Regions from separate parts of the Micromonospora profundi genome, predicted to be linked through region 2. Evidence: riboswitches for the same ligand, from Rfam matches in the RefSeq annotation. Region 2 holds a riboswitch; each other region holds the start of a gene.
What was found. A riboswitch is a leader RNA that binds a small molecule or an ion and turns the genes downstream of it on or off. The one in region 2 is predicted to bind cyclic di-AMP.

Region 1 (3,267 bases), 3.5 Mb from region 2:
CACCATGTCGTGGCGTCGCTTCCCGTCGACCGGGCCGGACGTTGACCGTCCGTGATCGGACGATCGCCGGGCGACGATCCGGCGCGCTTCCCGCGGCGTTTCCCCCGTCGACGGTGAACCGACCGCTCCGCTGACACGTACTTCGCACCGGATCGTTGGGAGTCTCGCATTGGGTTCCGACCACAGCCATTCCGCGCCACCCGCCCCGCCGCGGGTGCGACGGATCCTCGTCGCGACGGTGGTGCCGCTCTTCGTGGCCACCGTCCTCGCGGCGGTGGTGCTCTGGCCACGGGACGGGTCGCCGCAGACCGATGGCGGGGCGGACGTGCCGCGGTACCACGGCACCGTGACCCGGGTGGTTACCGAACCCTGCCCGCCGGCGCCGACACCCGAGGGCGGCCCGTCGGCCGGACCCTGCGGCACGGTGGACGTCCGCGTCGAGGACGGGCCGAACGCCGGCCAGCAGGTCCAGACCCCGATTCCCGCCGGGCCGGGCGCACCCCGGGTCGAGGTCGGCGACGACGTCATAATGGTCGAGCTGACCGACCCGACCGATCCCGCCGCCAGCAGTTGGAACATCGCCGAGCACCAGCGGGGAACGCCGCTGCTGTGGCTGGCGGTGGTCTTCGCCGCCGCGATCGTCGCGTTCGGCCGGTGGCGGGGCCTCGCCGCGCTGGCGGGGCTGGCGGCCAGCTTCGCCATCCTGCTCACCTTCGTGCTGCCGGGCATCGCCGCCGGTGGGTCACCGCTGCTGGTGGCGGTGGTCGGCGCCGCGCTCATCATGTTCGTGGTGCTCTATCTGACCCACGGGGTCACCGCACAGACCTCGGTCGCGGTCCTCGGCACCCTGGGGAGCCTGATCCTCACCGGCGTGCTCGCCACCATCGCCACGGCCGCCACCAACCTGACCGGCTTCGGCAGCGAGGACGCCACCACACTGTCGATGTTCCAGGCCGACGTGGACCTGCACGGCCTGCTGCTCGCCGGAATCATCATCGGCTCACTCGGCGTACTCGACGACGTGACTGTCACCCAGGCCGCCACCGTCACCGAGCTGGCGAACGCCAACCCGGGGCTGAGCCGGTTGCAGCTCTACCGGGCGGCCACGCGGGTCGGACGCGCCCACATCGCCTCCACGGTCAACACCATCGTCCTGGCGTACGCGGGCGCCTCGCTGCCGCTGCTGCTCCTGCTCACCGCCGACACACGACCCATCACACAGATCCTGACAAGCGAGTTCCTGGCGCAGGAGATCGTCCGCAGCGCGGTCGCCACGCTCGGCCTGATCGCCGCCGTACCGCTTACCACCGGGCTGGCCGCCCTGGTGACCGCCGCCGGGTCGACCCCGACCGGCGACGCGCCCCGGCCGCGACCGGAGCGAGCCGACGTACTGGCCGCCCTCAGCCGTCCACGCGCGGGCCGGCCCGACCCCGAGCACACCCCACCCCCATCCACCGCCACCGACCAGTGGCCAGAGCCGGACAGGAGCACGAAGACGGCATGGTGACACTCCTCAGCGTGACCAGATCGGGCCCTCGCCCCGACGACAGCAGCACTGGTCACTCAACGCCATGGCGATATGACGCTTTTGGTGGGCATCCAGGCGTAGCTCACCCGGCCGACTCTCGGGTAACCTCGCTGCCGGTTACCGATGAAGGCGCGAAGCGGCGCCTGCGGTGCCACCGCCCAATCGCCAACCGGCGAGCCGGGGACCCAGGTACCTGGGGTGAATCCGCGCCAGCGGTAGGGGCCACTTCCGTCCCGAACCCGTCAGCTAACCCGGTCGGCGGTCGACGGAAGGGAACATTGTGACGGCACCCCTACGCCGCTGGTTGACACCTGTGGTGGCCGTGATCGCCGCACTGACCGTGCTCGCCGGGCCCGTACCGGCCCATGCCGCCCCCACGACCCCCACCCCGTCCGGGCACGAGGAGGACGGCGAGCCGAAGCTGCTCAACGACGTCATCGAGCAGGCCAACCGCGACTACTCCGCGGCAAAGTCCAAGCTGGACAAATCCAAGAAGCGACAGCTGGAGTTGGCGATCGAGGTCGAGCGGGCCAGGGCCGACCTGGACGCGTTGGAACCGCAGGTCGCGCAGATCGCCGCCCAGTCGTACCGCACCGGCCGCGTCGGCGCGATGGCGATGCTGCTGGACAGCACCGCCCCCGACACCTTCGTCAAGCGGGCCGCGGCGCTCGACGAGCTCAACATGGTCAACGAGAAGAAGCTCGCCGAGGTCAACGCGGTCAAGTCCCGCGCCGAGCAGGCCAAGCTGGCCCTCGACACGGAGGTCCGCGAGCAGCAGAAGCAGACAGCCCTGATGGCCAAGCGCAAGAGCGAGGCGGACAAGGCGCTCTCCCTCGTCGGCGGCAAGGGCTTCACAGGCGGTCTCGTGGACGCCACCTCGCCGGTCGCGAGGATCGGCCCGGGTCGCACCGCCGACGGCGACTGGAAGCCGCAGTCGTGCAGCGAGGACGACCCGACCACCTCCGGCTGCGTCACACCACGCACCCTGCACGCCTACAAGGAGGTCAGGCGGGCCGGCTTCACCCGGTTCGTCGGCTGCTACCGCCCCGGCGGGCCGTGGGAGCACCCGAAGGGCCGCGCCTGCGACTGGTCGCTTCAGAAGAGCGGCTTCTCCCCGTGGCACAACGAGGACACCCGCAAGTACGGCAACAACGTCGCCGCGTTCCTCATCCGCAACGCCGACCGACTCGGCATCTACTACGTGATCTGGAACCGGCAGATCTGGTTCCCGGCGACCGGGTGGAGCTCGTACAGCGGACCGTCGAACCACACCGACCACGTCCACATGTCACTGCTCTGACGGCACGTACCGCAGACGAGGGCCGCCCCGCAGCACGCGGGGCGGCCCTCGTCGCACGTGGCGGGTCGGCGGTCCGGGTCCTGTCAGGCGGCGGCGGTCGCGGCCGGGCCGTCCTGGACGCTCGGCACGTCGAGGGTCGCGGCGCCGACCGGCACGGCGGTCACCGGACGCACCCCACCGATGGCCAGGCGGTACGACATTCCCACCACCGCGCAACGGCCCTGCTCCACCGCCTCGGCCAGTACCGGCGACTGTCCGAGCAGCGTCTCGACAGTCTGCGCGATGTGGATGTCGACGATGCCGTCGATGTCGTCCACACCCTCGGTCGTGGCGCGCCGCAGGCTGGGCAGCACCGCGTCGACCACCGCGCGCAGGTGCCCCACGGGTGCGGTGCCGGTGGTGGCCGCCTCGCGGGCCGCCTGGACGGCACCGCAGGAGT
Region 2 (3,267 bases):
TCACCGCCGCGAAGTTGCGGGAGCGCCGGATCCGTACCGTCGGCGAGGTCGCCCGGCTCGGCGAGGCGGCGTTGGTGTCCCTGCTCGGCGCGGGCACCGGCCGGCACCTGCACGCCCTGGCGCACAACCGTGACCCGCGGGCGGTGCAGGTCGGCCGGCGGCGCGGCTCGATTGGCGCGCAGCACGCGCTGAGCCGCACCCCGCACGCGGCCACGGAGCTGGACGCCATCCTGGCGGGCCTTGTCGACCGGGTCACCCGGCGGATGCGGGCGGCTGGCCGGTCCGGGCGCACGGTGCTGCTGCGGCTGCGCTTCGGCGACTACACCCGGGCAACCCGCTCGCACACAGTGCGCAAGGCGACCGCGGACACCACGCCCCTGCTCGCCGCCGCGCGGGCGCTGCTGCGTACGGCGCTGCCGGAGATCGACAGGCGGGGCGTCACGCTGATCGGGGTGTCGGTGGGCAACCTCGACGACAACCCTGTGCAACCGGAGTTGCCGTTCGACGCCGTCCCCGGGGCGGACCTGGACGCCGCCGTGGACGCGGTCCGGGACCGGTTCGGGTCGACGGCGTTGACCCGCGCGGTGCTGTTGGGCCGGGATTCGGGTGTCGAAATGCCTCTTCTGCCGGACTGATCCGCCTGGTGGCGGCGGATATCACAGCAGCTGGAGGGTTTAGCGACGGCATGATCGGAGACGTTGTGACGATCAGCCTTGAGGGGGGACCACCATGTCCGACGACAGCAGCAACCGCGCGAGCCGGCGTGCCGAGCGTCCGCACGACGTGACCGACCCGCTGCTGTGGCAGCTGGCGCTCGACGTGCTCGACGCCCACGAGCCGACCGAGGACGGCGTCTGCGGCAACCTGCTCTGCGCCGGGGAACCGTACCCATGCGCGGCGCGCGGGAACGCTGAACAGTCGCTGCGGCTCGCCCGAGGCGGGGCCGAGACACCGCCGACGGCCGCCCCGCAGTGGGACGGCCACGACGAGACACCGGACAACTGGTCCACCCAGGAGTCCTTCCACCCGCGGCGGACCCGGTCCGGCGAAGCGGTCTCGGCGTCGCGGGCTTCGGCCGCCTGACGCCTCCGCCACGACAGCGACACGCCAGCGGGCGCCCGACCGGAATCCGATCGGGCGCCCGCTGTGTCGTACGTCAGAGGCTGAGCCGCTGCCCGGGGAAGATCAGGCCCGGGTCGGCGCCGACGACCTGCCGGTTGCGCTCGTAGAGGGCCTGCCAGCCGCCGTCCTGCCGGTGGCTCTGCGCGATCTCCGACAGGGTGTCGCCCGACTTCACCACGTAGATGTCGCCGCTGGCCGCCGGGGCGGTGCGCTTGTTACTGCGGGTCGCCGGCTGCTCACCGCGCGACGACCGCTGGGCGGGCTTGTCGGCCTTCGGAGTGGACTTCGACTTGGCGGTCGACTTCGACTTCGTGGTGGGCTTCGTCGAGGACTTCGTGTCCGAGCCGCCCGACGCCCCGGCCTTCTTGCCGCAGGTCGGCCACGCGCCGATGCCCTGCCCCTTGAGCACCTTCTCGGCGATGGTGATCTGCTCGCTGCGGCTCGCCAGGTCGGCGCGGGCGGCGTACTTCTTGCCGCCGTAGCCGGCCCAGGTGCTCTGCGAGAACTGCAACCCGCCGTAGTAGCCGTTGCCGGTGTTGATCTTCCAGTTGCCACCGGACTCGCACTTGGCGATGGCGTCCCAGTTGACGGCGGCCTGGGCCGGGGCGGCCGGGCCGAAGAGCGCCACGGCACCGGTGACCGCGCCGACGGCCAGGGTGCCGACGGCGATACGGCGGGTGCTGACCCGTCGATGACGGGGGGTGTAGACAGACGTCATGAGTGTGCTTCCTCCACGCCGGCGAGGTGAGCTGTCGGGTTCGGGCCGAGGAGCCCGGCCGCGCGATGGCGGCTTCACCCCGAGGTGACGATGCACCGAGGAACGTTTGGGTCCCCCGCTCCTGCCCGGGTGACTGGGTTCCGACGACCGGGGGCAGGATTTGGCGTTACCGGTCGTGGCGTCCGCGATGGCGGACCCGACCGACGTTAGGCACGGCCGGCATCGATCGCCCAACCCCTGTGAAGTTCTTCACCGGGGCACGCTGAGCGGCGCGCTCAGCGGTTGCGGGCGGCGTTCAGCTGTGCAGCGACCATGATGGACCGCTTCCGATCAGGTCTGCCGCTCCCCGGCCGGTGGAGCCCGACAACGCGGGGCACCACCGGCCGGGGCACCTGCCTACAGGGTGCGGGCCAGCCGGTCGGCGAGCGTACGGGTGAAGCGGGCCGGGTCGGCCAGGTCGCCGCCCTCGGCGAGCACCGCCAGGCCGTACAGCAGCTCGGCGGTTTCGGTGAGGGTCTCGGCGGAATCGCCCTGCTCGTGGGCCTTGCGCAGCGCGGCTACCAGAGGATGACCGGGATTGATCTCCAGGATGCGCTTCGTCGACGGGATCTCGTGCCCCATCGCCCGGTACATCTTCTCCAGTGTCGGCGTGAGGTCGTGCGCGTCACCCACCACACAGGCCGGTGAGGTGGTGAGCCGCGACGACAGGCGGACCTCCCGGACGCTGTCGGCAAGGGTCGTGCCGAGCCAGTCCACGAGCGCCGCGAACTCCTGCCGCTGCTGCTCGCGCTCGGACTCGGCCTGCTGCTTCTCCTCGTCGGTGTCCAGGTCGACCTCGCCCTTGGCGATCGAGCGCAGCGGCCGGCCGTCGTACGTGCCGACCCGCTCCACCCACACCTCGTCGACAGGGTCGGTGAGCAGCAGCACCTCGTGGCCCTTGGCCCGGAACGCCTCCAGGTGCGGGGAGTTCTCGATGGTGGCCCGGGAGTCGCCGGTGGCGTACCAGATGTCGCTCTGGCCGTCCTTCATCCGGGAGACGTAGCCGGCCAGGTCGGTGAGCTCGGCCGGGTCGTGGGTGGAGGCCACCGACAGGATCTCCAGCAGGGTGTCGCGGTTGTCGGTGTCGTCGATGAGCCCTTCCTTGACGACAGTGCCGAACTCCTTCCAGAAGGTCTGGTAGCGCTCGGCGTGGTTGGCCTTGAGGTCCTTGACTGTGGCGAGGACCTTCTTGACCAGGCGGCGGCGGACGATCTGGATCTGGCGGTCCTGCTGGAGGATCTCCCGGGAGATGTTCAGCGACAGGTCGTGGGCGTCGACCACTCCCTTGACGAAGCGCAGGTAGGTGGGGACCAGCGCCTCGCAGTCGTCCATGATGAACACGCGCTTGACGTAGAGCTGGACGCCCCGGCGGCCCTGCGGGGAGAACA
Region 3 (3,267 bases), 2.0 Mb from region 2:
CGCTGGGCGACCCGCAGGCGTTACCTGGGTGACTTCCCCGCCGAGTCGTACGCCGAGGCGTTCCTGACCGCCGCCCGCCGGGAGTTGGCGTCGACGGACCACTCGACCGAGCGGTCGACGCAGCTCACTCCGCTGGCCTGAACCAGAGGCGTGCCGAGCGTCAGCGGTAGGCGTCCAGCAGCGCCAGCACGGCCGCCGGGTCCTCCACGTGCGCGTTGTGCCCGAGCCCGGGCAGCGTGGCGACCGGCACCCCGTACTCCTTGAGCTGCGCGTCGGTGACCATCGTGTCGTGCTCGCCGCGCGCCAGCACCACCGGCACGTCGGTCGCGGCCAGGAGCGCGGCGAGATCGGGCTCCCCGACGGCGAACGCGCCAGTGTCCATCGCGAGGCGCCACCGGCCGTCGATCTGGCGCAGGCCGGCGTCCACCATCGGGTGGTCCGGCGGGACCAGGCCGGCAAGCCCCGCGACCCGCAGGTAGCGACGGGCCGCCTCGGACCGGCTGGCGAACCAACTGACCGGGCGGGCCGCTACGTCGGCGGCGCGGGTCAGCTCGTCCGGCGTCCAGACGGCCTTGATGCCGAGTCCCACCACGGCGTCCACGGGCGTTCCGGCGGCGCGGGCGGCCAGCGCCAGGCCGACGACCCCACCCAGCGAGTGCCCGAGGACCACGATGCGGTCGCCGGGCGCCAGGGCCTGGGCGATGCGGTTGGCGAAACCTTCGAAGGAGTACGTCGGCAGCGGCGCCGACCAGCCGTGGCCGGCGAGGTCGGGTGCCAGCCACCTGCCGGGCCAGTGCTGCTCCAGCAGTGGCGCCCAGGGCAGCCAGACGTCACCGGTAGCCCCCATGCCGTGCAGCAGAAGCAGGACCGGCCTACGGTCGGCGTGACCACCCGATTCATCCAGCACGGCCGCAGTCTCCCACGGTTCACAGCCCACGACGAGAGCCGTCGCCGCCCTGGCCCGGCGTCGACGAAGACGCCGCGAGCGCCGGCCCCTCGTGGGAGACGGCGCCCGCGGCGTCTGGTGGGCCTCACGCCTGGGTCAGGCGGAGTAGCCCCGAGTGGCGATCCAGTTGGCGAGGTTGATCGTGGTCATCCAGTACTCGCCGTAGGCCGCGTTCGCCGAGTCGGCGATCCGCACGGTACGGCCGTCGTCCTTGTAGCCGACCACCGCGACGTAGTGCCCGCCGCCGAAGGAGTGCCAGCCGCCGTTGGTGTCGACGGCGTCCCCGGCCACGTTGGCCACCACGCCACGGCCGTCGGTGATCGCGGTGACGACGTCAGCCTGGAGGCGGTCCATCTGGGCCGGGCTGGGCGAGCCGGCGAACGTCCGGGTCCGGTACGGGGAGCCCTTCACCTCGGCGTTGAGCACCCGTGTGGTGTCCAGGGCCGAGTTGGTGCCCATCTCGGTGGTGCCCAGCTCGGCGCCCAACTGGTCCTGGGTGCGGTTGATGCCGGTGGCGCTGAGTGCGTTGCGGACGGCCGCCGGGCCGCAGTTGTAGTAGGTGTTCTGCGCCTGGTAGCGGAAGTCGAGCACCTTTGTCGCGGGCGGCTTCGGCGCTGCCTTCTTGGCGGTCAGGTCCGGGTCGCTGCTGGCCTTGGCCGCCGGCGATGCGGCGCTTGCGGAGGGGGCGGCGCTGCTCGGGCTGGCGCTGGTCGGGGCGGCGCTGGCCGAGGGGTCCGCGTCCCGGGCGTCGCCGCGGGAGGCGGCGGTGTCGCTGCGCATCTCGGCGACTGTCGACGCGGTGTGCTGGCCGACGGGGGCTTCGTCGGCACCGGCCACCAGGGCGCCGGTGGTGGTCGCGATGGCGAGGGCCGCGGCGGAGGCGACGGCGATCTGGTACGGGCGTTCGGTGGCGAGGCGACGCAGCTGACGCTGCAGGGTGTGCTTCACGGGTCCTCCACGGTTCAGGGGGAGAGCGGCACACCGGGGGCAGCCGGTATCCGGGCACGCGCCAGCGCGCGGACCGTGGTCCGCGGATGGTGGAACCGCTCAGGGAAACGCCCGGCGCGGCCGGGCGGGAAATGCGGTGACCCTGGGGGTCAGCTCACCGCCACGAGGAGGGCAAGCGTGGGTACCGCGACGCCGTGAAGGCGGAGGAATAGCCGAGGGGTGTGCGGGTGCTGCATGGGGATGGAACTCCTTCCGACACCGCCTACCGGGTTAGCTGACGGATTCGGGCGGGAAGATCGCCCTACCGCGGGCCGTGGCTCGCGGATTCACCCCGGACGTACTTGTGGGTCCCCGGTTCGTTGATCACGATTGAGCGGGTCGGTGCGGCGTCGCCATTCGCGATCGATTACCGCACCGGACGGGACGAACCCTACTGGCCGCCCAGAGCCCTGCCAAGCCTCGCTCACCTGCGTAAACCTTGAACGGGGCGACAATTTCCGGGCGTCTTGCCGCTGACGTGACTCGATGGGACGAGCGGTTACGGAGGCACCGTAGGTCGACAAGCGGACACGTCGTCGACAATGCCGCCGGATCTGCGGGAACAATCCGGCCGAACGCGCCAGCCGCCCGATTTCCCGCGCGTGTGACCGGGCTCACCGAATAATCGGCGCGTTTCACCCCACCCGCGCCGGGCGCCACCGCGCCGCCGCCGCCGGCAGAGCCGCGACACGGACGGTGCGGCGGGCCGCCACCCGGGTCGGCCGCAACCGGGCCGCCGCCGCGTACGCCTCCTCGGCCAGGGCGCGCGCCGCAGACGCCGCCAGCTCGGCGTCGCGCCAGGCCGCCCGTTCCCGTCCGGCGGCAGCCTCGTAGTCGGCCCGCCGCGTCTCCCGGGCCGCCCGGCTGATCAGCACCTCCTGCTCCACCGGGTGCCGTCGTGGATCCCAGCCGTGCCGGTGGCCGAACACGTCGCCGAGCTGCCGCATGGTCAGGTCCCCCCGCCAGTACGCGGCCATCGCCGCCCGGTGCAGGTAGCGCTCCCGGATGGCGTACTCGGCGGGGGTGCGCGGGGTTCGCGGGGTGGGCAGCGCCCCGGCGCCGGCGAACCGGCGGGCCACGGCGTCCGCCTCGTCGTACCGCGCCCAGGTCTGCTCCACCTGCTCCTGAGCAGTCAGCCAGGCCGCACGCCGTCGGCGGGCGGTCTGCGCCGCGCGGGCCGCGGCGACGGCCACCTCCTCGGCGTACCGGCGCAGGTCGGCGGCCTCGGCGACGGCGGCCTCACGGGCGGTGGGCGCCGGCTCGGCGGCCTCCCCGTCCCGCTCGGCGGCCGACCCGTCCCGCTCCGGACGGGCGACCAGGACGGCGAGCACTGT

Region 1: linked by a shared signal. The riboswitch ahead of F4558_RS24035 (coiled-coil domain-containing protein) and the one ahead of F4558_RS08220 (LysM peptidoglycan-binding domain-containing protein) in region 2 are both predicted to bind cyclic di-AMP.
Region 3: linked by a shared signal. The riboswitch ahead of F4558_RS17030 (C39 family peptidase) and the one ahead of F4558_RS08220 (LysM peptidoglycan-binding domain-containing protein) in region 2 are both predicted to bind cyclic di-AMP.

Annotation. Positions count from the first base shown of each region.
Region 1 covers NZ_JAATJK010000001.1:5,426,343-5,429,609, forward strand. The annotation lists gene F4558_RS24030 (YibE/F family protein) at 170-1,507, shown strand; cyclic di-AMP (ydaO/yuaA leader) riboswitch at 1,674-1,804, shown strand; gene F4558_RS24035 (coiled-coil domain-containing protein) at 1,809-2,828, shown strand; gene F4558_RS24040 (carbonic anhydrase) at 2,912-3,267, opposite strand, start outside.
Region 2 covers NZ_JAATJK010000001.1:1,914,317-1,917,583, reverse strand. The annotation lists gene dinB (DNA polymerase IV) at 1-635, shown strand, start outside; gene F4558_RS08225 (hypothetical protein) at 730-1,083, shown strand; gene F4558_RS08220 (LysM peptidoglycan-binding domain-containing protein) at 1,157-1,840, opposite strand; cyclic di-AMP (ydaO/yuaA leader) riboswitch at 1,843-2,016, opposite strand; gene htpG (molecular chaperone HtpG) at 2,237-3,267, opposite strand, start outside.
Region 3 covers NZ_JAATJK010000001.1:3,894,035-3,897,301, forward strand. The annotation lists gene F4558_RS17020 (CDP-glycerol glycerophosphotransferase family protein) at 1-141, shown strand, start outside; gene F4558_RS17025 (alpha/beta fold hydrolase) at 161-907, opposite strand; gene F4558_RS17030 (C39 family peptidase) at 1,043-1,894, opposite strand; cyclic di-AMP (ydaO/yuaA leader) riboswitch at 2,139-2,280, opposite strand; gene F4558_RS17035 (hypothetical protein) at 2,569-3,267, opposite strand, start outside.